3 regions of the Blastochloris viridis genome follow, and region 1 is predicted to be linked to each of the others. Evidence: riboswitches for the same ligand, from Rfam matches in the RefSeq annotation. Region 1 holds a riboswitch; each other region holds the start of a gene.
The links. A riboswitch is a leader RNA that binds a small molecule or an ion and turns the genes downstream of it on or off. The one in region 1 is predicted to bind cobalamin.

Region 1 (3,272 bases):
CAGGTTGCCGCCCTTGAACTCAGGCAGGCCGATGAACTCGCTGCACGGGAACAGATCGCCGTTCGGCACCAACGCGAAGAACGCCCGCCCGCCGCCGCACGGCGAGATGTCGCACATCAGCCGCCGCGCGGTCGGCGCCAGGATGCCGATCAGGATGTTGGCGAAGTTCGCCACCACCAGCTTGCGGCCGGTTTGGCGATAGAGCGCGTGGCTGCGCTCCAGCGCGGCGATGAACGCCTCGGCCAGCGGCGCATCGTCGGGCCGCACCGTGCGCGCGCCGGGCAGCGTGCAGCGGATGACGTTGAGCATGCATGCCGGCACCTCGCGGGCGTGCAGGAACTCGACCATGGCATCGAGCTGGTCCAGGTTCTGCGAACTCATGGTGCAGATGACGTTGAAGGCCGGATAGCCCTTCAGCCGTTCGATCGCCTCGACCACCTTGTTATAGACCCCGGCGCCGCTCCAGTTCGCGCGGGTGCGGTCGGCGATCGCCGCGACCGGGGCGTCGAGCGACAGGCCGATGCCGACGCCGCGGCTGGTAAGGAAGGCGATAGCCTTGTCGTCGAGCAACGTGGCGTTGGTCTGCACCCCGAAGCGGAAGCGGTCCTTGAAGGCGTCGATGCCCTGGAAGATGGCGTCCCGCGCGATCATCGGCTCGGCGCCGTGGAAGATGATCTGCGGTTTGCGCCCCTCCGGCATGTGGCGGCGGAAATAGCGCTCGAGCCGCGACAGTGCGTCGAGCAGGGTCGGCGCATCCATGTCGGTGCCGTCCCGCCGCATCTCGGCCGGGATGTAGCAATAGGTGCAGTTGAGGTTGCAGCGCTCGGTGGCGTTGACATAGACCGCCGAGGGCTTGAGCCCGAACCTGAGCGCCGCCATCTCGCGGCCGAAGGCGTCGGCGCTGGCGCGATAGCCTTCGAGCAGCGCGCCGCCGGCCAGGGTGTCGGCGAGCTGGTCCTTGGCGATCAGCGCCCAGAACGCGGTGTCGGGCGAGATCAGCGCGATATGGGTGGGGTGGCCGATGTCGTAGGGCTGAAGCTGAGGCCCCATGCCGCTGTTGACGAAACGGCCCCGCGAGGGGGCCGTCCCGAGCGCCGTCGGATCGAACGGCGCGTTCATTTCAAAGCCTCTTTGTCCATCAGCACGAAGTGCGACAGGCCGGTGCCCTCGCTGTCGCAACTCTTGCGGATGGCGATGACGGCGGGGCGCGGCGCCGGCTGAGCGGCGGCGGGGCGGGTGGTGGCAGTGGCGGTGTGGTCCATTCCTCGGGCTCCATGTTGGCGACCGGGCGTTCGGCAGCGGCCGCGCGCAAGCGCACGCGGGACTGCCGAAACCCTTTGCCATCGGATTTCGCCCGATCTGACGTTCCAGCAGGTCTTCTGGCTCTCGGATCGACCGCCGCCTCGCGCCTTCCCGACCGGGTGGTCCCCGTCAGTGGCTGGCTCTCGCCGTCGAAGCGGCGTCCCCGATTACAGCGGCGGGTCCGCCACGGATTTTCACCGTGTTCCGGGATGCTGGAACTATGCCGCCAGCTAACCCGGCCGGGCCGGCGCCGTCAATCGCCCGGTCGAAACGGCAACGGCCGCGCCCGGTAACCGGGCGCGGCCGTTGTGAGTCGACTGTGGAGTTTCTCCGCGCGCACTCAGCGCCGCCCTGGGTCAGGGCAGGCCTCCGCGGAAAATCCGTTACGCAAGTTCCCTTGCGTCAGATCCGTCGCGCAACAGCCGCGGCCCGACCCTCAAGGCATGCCGGGCCGCCGGCGATCACGCCGGCTGGATGTTGTTGACCGCGACCTTGCCGGTGCGACGGTCCTCGGCGGTGTCGAAGGTCACCTTCTGGCCCTCGGCGAGGCCGCGGATGCCGGCACGCTCGAGCGCAGTGGCGTGGACGAACACGTCCTTGCTGCCGTCGTCGGGACGGATGAAGCCATAGCCCTTTTGGTCGTTGTAGAATTTCACGGTGCCGGTAATCATGTGGTGTCTCCTCCGCCAGTCAGGTGCACGTGATCGCAGAACAGCGCGCGTTCCGCAACTCCAGGTTCGTCGATGTTTGGAAAGACTTGAGAACGTGCGCCCGGCTAAGCCTGGGCGGAACGGCCCGATCGTCCGGCCAAAGTTCGATACCGGCGGGGATATAGGCGCTGGCGGCCCGAGCCACAAGGGTTTCCTCGCAGAGGAACACCCTGGAGTAGGTAGAATGGCGAATTTTCGGCGGCAGGCCGCGTTTTCTCGCAGCGTTGCCCGCCGGACGTGATAAGCAACCGCATTTCCCAGGCTGCCGCCGTCGTACCCGGCTGGCCGCGCAGCACAACCCAAAGATCGGAACATCGTTTGCAGGTTTTCGTCCGCGACAACAATGTCGAACAAGCCCTCAAAGTCCTCAAGAAAAAGATGCAGCGGGAAGGCGTCTTCCGCGAGATGAAGCAGCGGCGGGCCTACGAGAAGCCCTCCGAGCGCAAGACCCGCGAAAAGGCCGAGGCCGTTCGTCGCATGCGCAAGGCCGCTCGCAAGCAGGCCCAGCGCGAAGGTCTGCTGCCGGCGCCCAAGCGCCCGGCGCGTGACGCTCGTGGCGGTCGGCCGGGCTTCGGAGCACGTCCGGGCTTTGGCGCCCCGCCGCGTCCGCGTCCCGTCACCGCAGCGCCCGGCTCGCCCGAGGCCATCGGTGACACCACGGGCACGCTGACCTGACCCCGGTCTCCGCCCTGCCAAAAAACGGCACGCAGGCCCCCGGCGTTTCGCCGCAAATACCGCCGGCGCGACATCATGGTCTCGGTCATGATGCGTATGCCGGGCGAAATCCGGGTGCCAGCGGCCGCGGAGAGTGCTAATCCGTGGCCGCGGGCATTGCCGCGCCGAGGTCGGCCCCAGGCGCGTTCTGCTCGTCGATGATACGCGACTCCATCCCTCGACGCGGCAGAGCCCGACCCCCGGGGTTCCGTTGCATCGATCCCGCCCGCTAACCCGGCGGCTTCGAGTACGGACACGCGATTATGCAGTTACCGCTCCCGCAGTCCCAGATCGTGCAGGCTTCTTCCGAGCCGGCGCAACCGCAGTTCACGCTGACGATCTCCTGTCCCGACCGCATCGGCGTGGTGGCGGAGGTCAGCGGATTTCTGACCCATCACGAGTGCTTCATCACCTCGTCGTCGCACTTCGGTGACATCGAGACCGGCCAGTTCTTCATGCGCACGGCGTTCCTGCTGCCGCCGGGGCTGTCGTTCGCCGATCTGACCCCGAAGTTCGCGCCGATCGCCAGCAAGTTCTCGATGAAGT
Region 2 (3,272 bases), 1.8 Mb from region 1:
CCCGCGCGCGGTGCCGAGCAGAGCCGCGGCGCTGCAGGGGGAGTGCCTCGCCACGGCGCTGCTGACGCGCCACCTGCAGGACCATGGCGAGCATCCCCGCAACGTTGTGGTCGATCTGTGGGGTTCAGCCACCATGCGCACCGCGGGCGAGGAATTTGCCATGGCGCTCAGCCTGATCGGGGTGGTGCCGGTTTGGGATTTTGCCTCCGACCGGGTGTCGGGCTTCGAGGTGCTGACGCTGGCCCAGATCGGGCGCCCGCGCGTCGACGTGACGTTGCGCATCTCCGGCCTGTTCCGCGACGTGTTTGCCAATCTGCCGGTGCTGTTCGAGCAGGCGGTGGCGGCGCTGGCGCGGCGCGAGGAACCGTCCTCCGAAAACCCGTTTCGGGATCGCGCCGGGCCGAGGGTGTTCGGCCCGGCGCCGGGCCGCTACGGTGTCGGGGTGGCGGAAACGCTCGAGGAACTGACGCCGGCCACCGCGGCCGCGGCTGCGGATGCTTGGCTGGCAGGCAGCGCCTACGCGTACGGCGGCAGCACTGATGGCGCCGCCGCTCGTGCTGCGCTGGAAGAGCGCGCCGCCAACGCCGACGCGTTCGTCCATACCCAGGACCTGCCGGAGACCGACCTGCTGATGGCGCCCGACTACGCCGCCCACGAGGCCGGCTTTGCCGCGGCGGCGCGCATGCTCGGCGGGGCGCCCGCGCTCTACCACGCCGATTCGGCGCGTGCCGAGGCACCGCGGATGCGCACCCTGCCGGAGGAGATCGCTCGCGAGATGCGCGCGCGCGCCACCAATCCACGCTGGATCGCAGGGCAGATGCGCCACGGTTTCCGCGGCGCCGCCGAAATCGCCTGGACGCTCGACCAGATGGCGCTGTTCGCCCATCTCGCCGATGTCGTCGAGAGCCATCACTTCGACGGATATTTTGAGGCGACGCTTGGAAACGAGGCGGTGCGGAATTTCCTGGAAACCGCCAATCCCGTTGCTGCCGAGGCGATGCGGCGGCGCTTCCGCCAGCTCATCGCGGCGGGCCACTGGGACATGCGGCGGAACAGCACCATCGATGCGCTTGCCTCGCCGAGCGATGGCGAGCCGCCGGTGGACGGTTCGCAGAATTGATTTTCCGCCCCGGCTTGACTCGATGTCGTGCCGGGGACCACAGTCCGCCCCGTCGTGGTTCTCTGGACCCCATCGGTCCGGAGCTAAGAGGGAATTCGGTGCGCCGCAGCTCATCTGAGCCGGCAAGACCGAAGCTGCCCCCGCAACTGTGAGCGGCGAGCCGACGTCCATGTGAAGTCACTGGAACTTGACTGTTCCGGGAAGACGGACGAAGGCGACGACCCGTGAGCCAGGAGACCTGCCGCGACAACATAACGTCCCTGGGCGGGGTGTCCCGGTGGTGCGCTTGCGAATCCGCGGCGGCCTGCCGGTGGATCGTCCGCATGCGACCGCTCGACCTTTGCCCCCAACATTTTGGGGTTCGAGCCAATGTCTGTTCTCTCTCTTCCTGTCGCCACGCTGGGTGTGCCGCGGATCGGTCCGCGCCGCGAGTTGAAATCGGCGCTGGAGCGCTATTGGTCCGGCAAGATCGACGCCACCGCTCTCCAGGAGGCGGCCACCGGGCTGCGCGCCGCCAGCTGGGCATGCCAGGCTGCTCGCGGTGTCAGCGTCATCCCGTCGAACGACTTCTCACTTTATGACCACGTGCTCGACACCGCGGTGATGGTCGGCGCGGTGCCGGCGATCTATGGCTGGTCGGGCGGCGCGGTGCCGCTCGATAGCTATTTCGCCATGGCGCGTGGCAGCCAGGGCGCCGAGACCAGCTGCAGCTGCGGGCACGACGCATCCGGCGTTCCGGCGCTCGAAATGACCAAATGGTTCGACACCAACTATCATTACATGGTGCCGGAGTTTCAGCCTGGGCAGAGCTTTTCGCTGGCCTCGACCAAGCCGATCGACGAATACCGCGAGGCGGCAGCGCTGGGCTTTGCCACGCGCCCGGTGCTGCTCGGGCCGGTGAGCTTCCTCAAGCTTGGCAAGAGTCACGACGCCAGCTTCGATCGCCTGACGCTGCTCGCCGGCCTGATGCCGACCTATATCGAGGTGCTGCGTCGGCTGGCCGCCAATGGTGCGGAATGGGTGCAGCTCGATGAGCCGTGCCTGGTGCTCGACCTCTCCGACGCCGAGCGGCGGGCGCTGCGCGAAGCCTATGGCATGATCGCCTACGCGCTGCCCAAGCTGAAGATTATGCTGACCTCCTATTTCGGCGGGCTCGGCGGCAATCTGGAAACCGCGCTGGCGCTGCCGGTGGCCGGGCTGCATCTCGATCTGGTGCGGGCGCCGGAGCAGTTGGGCGATGTGCTGGCCAAGGCGCCGCGCGGGTTGGTGCTGTCGCTTGGTGTGATCGACGGCCGTAATATTTGGCGCGCCGATCTCGACGCCATCCTGACGCGGCTGGAGCCGGTGGTCGGCCGCCGCGGTGCCGATCACCTGGAACTCGCACCGTCGTGCTCGCTGCTGCACGTGCCGGTCGATCTCGAACTTGAGACCGACATCGACCCCGACCTCAAGCGCTGGCTGGCATTCGCGCTGCAGAAGATGGGCGAGCTTTCCGTGCTCGGCAAGGCGCTGGCCCAGGGCCGCGGCGCGGTGCGTGGCGAGCTCGACGACGCGGCGGCGGCGATCGCCTCGCGGAGGTCTTCGACCAAGGTGCACGATGCGGCGGTGGCGGCGCGCACCGCGGCGGTCGAGCCGTGGATGTCGTGGCGGGCGAACCCTTACCCGGAGCGGCAAACGGTGCAGCGGGAGGCGCTGAAGCTGCCGCAGTTTCCGACCACCACCATCGGCTCGTTCCCGCAGACCGCGGAGGTGCGCAAGGCACGCGCGGCGTTCGCCAAGGGCGAGCTGGGCGAGGACGACTACAACGCCTTCCTGCGTCGGGAGACCGAGGCGGCAGTCAAATGGCAGGAGGACATCGGCATCGACGTGCTGGTCCATGGCGAGTTCGAGCGCAACGACATGGTGCAGTATTTCGGCGAGCAGCTCGCCGGCTACGCCTTCACCAAGCACGGCTGGGTGCAGAGCTATGGCTCGCGCTACGTGCGCCCGCCGATCATCTTCGGCGACGTCTCCCGTCCGGCACCGATGACGGTGGCGTGGTCGAGCTTTGCCCAATCGCTGACGTCGCGGCCGATGAAGGGCATGCTCACCGGCCCAGTGACCATGCTGCAATGGTCGTTTGTGCGTGACGACCTGCCGCGCGCCGAGGTCT
Region 3 (3,272 bases), 1.8 Mb from region 1:
CTGGGTCAATCCGGACTGCGGATTGAAGACGCGGCGCTGGGAGGAAGTTCGCCCGGCGTTGGTCAACATGATGGAGGCTGCGCGGCAGATGCGCGCCAACAGGGCGGAGGCAGCTGAATGAGGGGGCAGGTGGTGCGGGCCACGCGGCTGGTCGATATCGTCTTTCCCGGCGACACCAACCACCACGGCACGCTGTTCGGCGGCATTGGCCTCGCCCACATGGACAAGGTGGCGTTCATCACCGCGACGCGCCACGCTCCGGTCGATTTCGTCACCGCATCGTGCGACGGCATCGACTTCAAGGCGCCCGGCCGGCTCGGCGATATCATCGAGCTGACCGGACGGGTGGTCAAAGTCGGCCGCCGTTCGCTGGCGGCAGAGGTCGAGATGGTGGCGGAGGCGCCGCTGACCGGCGAGCGCCGCCGCTGCGGCGGTGGCGTGTTCAACATGGTCGCGGTCGGCGAACTCGCTGGCCTCGGCGGCCAATTGCCACAGCTCAAGCCGGCGCCGATGGTGGAGCCGGACGCTGAACTGCGCTCGGTGGAGCTGGTGTTTCCCGAGCACACCAGCCATTACGGCAGCCTCTATGGCGGCAACGCGCTTGCCGCCATGGGCAAGGCGGCATTCGTGGTGGCGACGCGCTATTGCCGCCGCTCGGTGGTGTTGGCCGCGGCAAAACGAGTCGATTTCACCGCCCACGTCCACGAAGGCGAGATCGTCGAATTGGTGTCGCGGGTCAGCGCGGTCGGCAACACGTCGATGACGGTTACGGTGGAGATGTGGGCCGAAACGCTGGGCACCGGTGCGCGGCGTTTATGCGGCCATGGCCAGTTCGTGATGGTGGCGGTCGATGATCGCCACCATCCGATCCCGGCTCGGCCGGTCGTGGCGGTGGATACCGCCGGCTGACGCCGTTCACAGCCGGCGGGGGACGCGTTCTTGACTCGACTCAGGCGACAAAGCTACAGCATATAGTGCCTCGGTCCCCGCGATGATCAACATCTGGGGCTAAGAGGGAAGCCGGTGCAAGTCCGGCGCTGCCCCCGCAACTGTGAGCGGCGAGCCGACGTCCATGTGAAGTCACTGGGGCTTGAGGGTTCCGGGAAGACGGACGAAGGCAACGACCCGCGAGCCAGGAGACCTGCCGCAGCACGGTACGAAGCCGGCCTGTTTGGGCCGGCGTTTCGTATTCCGATCGCCAACAGCCCTCGCTCGAGCAGGGGTTTTGGCGAAAGGACGAACTGGGATCGCCATGCGATTTCGGTTCCCGCATCGACGTCCTCGGGCGGGGTGTCCCGGCGGAGCGCGGACCGGCGCCTGCGGCTGTCGCCGCCTGCCGGCCACGGCCTCCGGTGTCCTCCGCCCGTTCTGCCGAGGAAACTCCGTGCCGAGGAGCGCCATGTCCCCCGCCGATCCCGTCGTTCTGCCGTCCAACGTCATCAAGCGAACCGGGCAGCCGGTGGTGTTCGACGGCGACAAGATCCGCGTCGCCATCGAGCGCGCCGGCAAGGCAACCGGCGAGTTCGACCGGCCGGACAGCGCCCGGCTGGCCGAGCAGGCGATCAAGGTGCTCGCCCACCGCTTCCAGGGTCAGGCACCGCACATCGAGCAGATCCAGGACGTGGTCGAGCAGGTGCTGATCTCGGCCGACCATTTTGCCACGGCGCGCGCGTACATCGTCTATCGCGAGCAGCGCGCCCGCCTGCGCCGCGACGCCAGGACGGCGGTCGACGTCGAAACCTCGGTCAATGAATATCTCGACCGGGCGGACTGGCGGGTGAGCGCCAACGCCAACCAGGGATATTCGCTGGGCGGGCTGATCCTCAACGTTTCCGGCAAGGTGGTGGCCAATTATTGGCTGTCGCACGTCTACCCGCCCGAGGTCGGCCGCGCCCACCGCGAGGGCGATCTTCATATCCACGACCTCGACATGCTGGCCGGCTATTGCGCCGGCTGGTCGCTGCGCACGCTGCTGATGGAGGGCCTGAACGGCGTGCCGGGCAAGGTCGAGGCGGCGCCGCCGAAGCACCTCTCCAGCGCGGTCGGCCAGATCGTCAACTTCCTCGGCACGCTGCAGAACGAGTGGGCCGGCGCCCAGGCATTTTCCTCGTTCGACACCTATCTCGCGCCGTTCGTGCGCAAGGACCAACTGTCCTACGCCGAGGTGCGCCAGTGCATTCAGGAACTGGTCTATAACCTCAACGTGCCCTCGCGCTGGGGCACCCAGACGCCGTTCACCAATCTCACCTTCGACTGGACCTGCCCCGACGACCTGCGCGACCAAGTTCCGGTGATTGCCGGCGAGGAGATGGATTTCACCTACGGCGATCTCCAGGTCGAGATGGACGGCATCAACCGCGCCTATATCGAGGTGATGACCAAAGGTGACGCCAAGGGCCGCGTCTTCACCTTCCCGATCCCGACCTACAACATCACCCCCGATTTTCCGTGGGAGAGTGAGAACGCCGGGCTTCTGTTCGAGATGACGGCGAAATACGGGCTGCCGTACTTCCAGAACTTCGTCAATTCCGAGCTGAAGCCGCACATGGTGCGCTCGATGTGCTGCCGGCTTCAACTCGACTTGCGCGAACTTCTCAAGCGCGGCAACGGCCTGTTCGGCTCCGCCGAGCAGACCGGGTCGGTCGGCGTCGTCACGCTCAACTGCGCCCGGCTCGGCTACACCAGCCGCGGTGACGACGCCAAGCTGTTCGCGCGCCTCGATGCGCTGTTGGAGATCGCGCGCACCAGCCTCGAGATCAAGCGCAAGGTGATCCAGCGCCACATCGACGCCGGGCTGTTTCCCTACACGCGGCGCTATCTCGGCACGCTGCGCAACCACTTCGCCACCATCGGCGTCAACGGCATCAACGAGATGATCCGCAACTTCACTGCGGACGCCGAGGACATCACCACGGAGTTCGGCCACGCCTTCGCGGTGCGGGTGCTCGACCATCTGCGCGCGCGCATCACCGCGTTCCAGGAGGAGACCGGCCACCTCTATAACCTTGAGGCGACGCCGGCCGAGGGCACCACCTACCGCTTCGCGCGGGAGGACAGGAAGCGCTTCCCCGGCATCCTGCAGGCCGGCACGCCCGACCAGCCCTACTACACCAATTCCAGCCAGCTGCCGGTCGGGTTCACCGACGATCCGTTCGAGGCCCTGGCGCGGCAGGACGAACTACAGCGCAAGTACACCGGCGGCACCGTGCTGCATCTCTATATGGGGGAGCGCATTTCCTCCGCCGCGGCGTGCAAGACACTGGTGCGGCGGG

Region 2: another riboswitch for cobalamin. It lies ahead of metE (5-methyltetrahydropteroyltriglutamate--homocysteine S-methyltransferase); the one in region 1 lies ahead of cbpA (modified peptide precursor CbpA).
Region 3: another riboswitch for cobalamin. It lies ahead of BVIR_RS10255 (ribonucleoside triphosphate reductase); the one in region 1 lies ahead of cbpA (modified peptide precursor CbpA).

What each region holds. Positions count from the first base shown of each region.
Region 1 is NZ_CP012946.1:453,102-456,373, reverse strand. It holds gene cbpB (peptide-modifying radical SAM enzyme CbpB) at 1-1,119, opposite strand, end outside; gene cbpA (modified peptide precursor CbpA) at 1,116-1,262, opposite strand; cobalamin riboswitch at 1,375-1,508, opposite strand; gene BVIR_RS02055 (cold-shock protein) at 1,764-1,973, opposite strand; gene rpsU (30S ribosomal protein S21) at 2,331-2,687, shown strand; gene purU (formyltetrahydrofolate deformylase) at 2,990-3,272, shown strand, end outside.
Region 2 is NZ_CP012946.1:2,337,649-2,340,920, reverse strand. It holds gene cobN (cobaltochelatase subunit CobN) at 1-1,120, shown strand, start outside; cobalamin riboswitch at 1,159-1,380, shown strand; gene metE (5-methyltetrahydropteroyltriglutamate--homocysteine S-methyltransferase) at 1,490-3,272, shown strand, end outside.
Region 3 is NZ_CP012946.1:2,333,938-2,337,209, reverse strand. It holds gene metE (5-methyltetrahydropteroyltriglutamate--homocysteine S-methyltransferase) at 1-121, shown strand, start outside; gene BVIR_RS10260 (acyl-CoA thioesterase) at 118-909, shown strand; cobalamin riboswitch at 964-1,163, shown strand; gene BVIR_RS10255 (ribonucleoside triphosphate reductase) at 1,400-3,272, shown strand, end outside.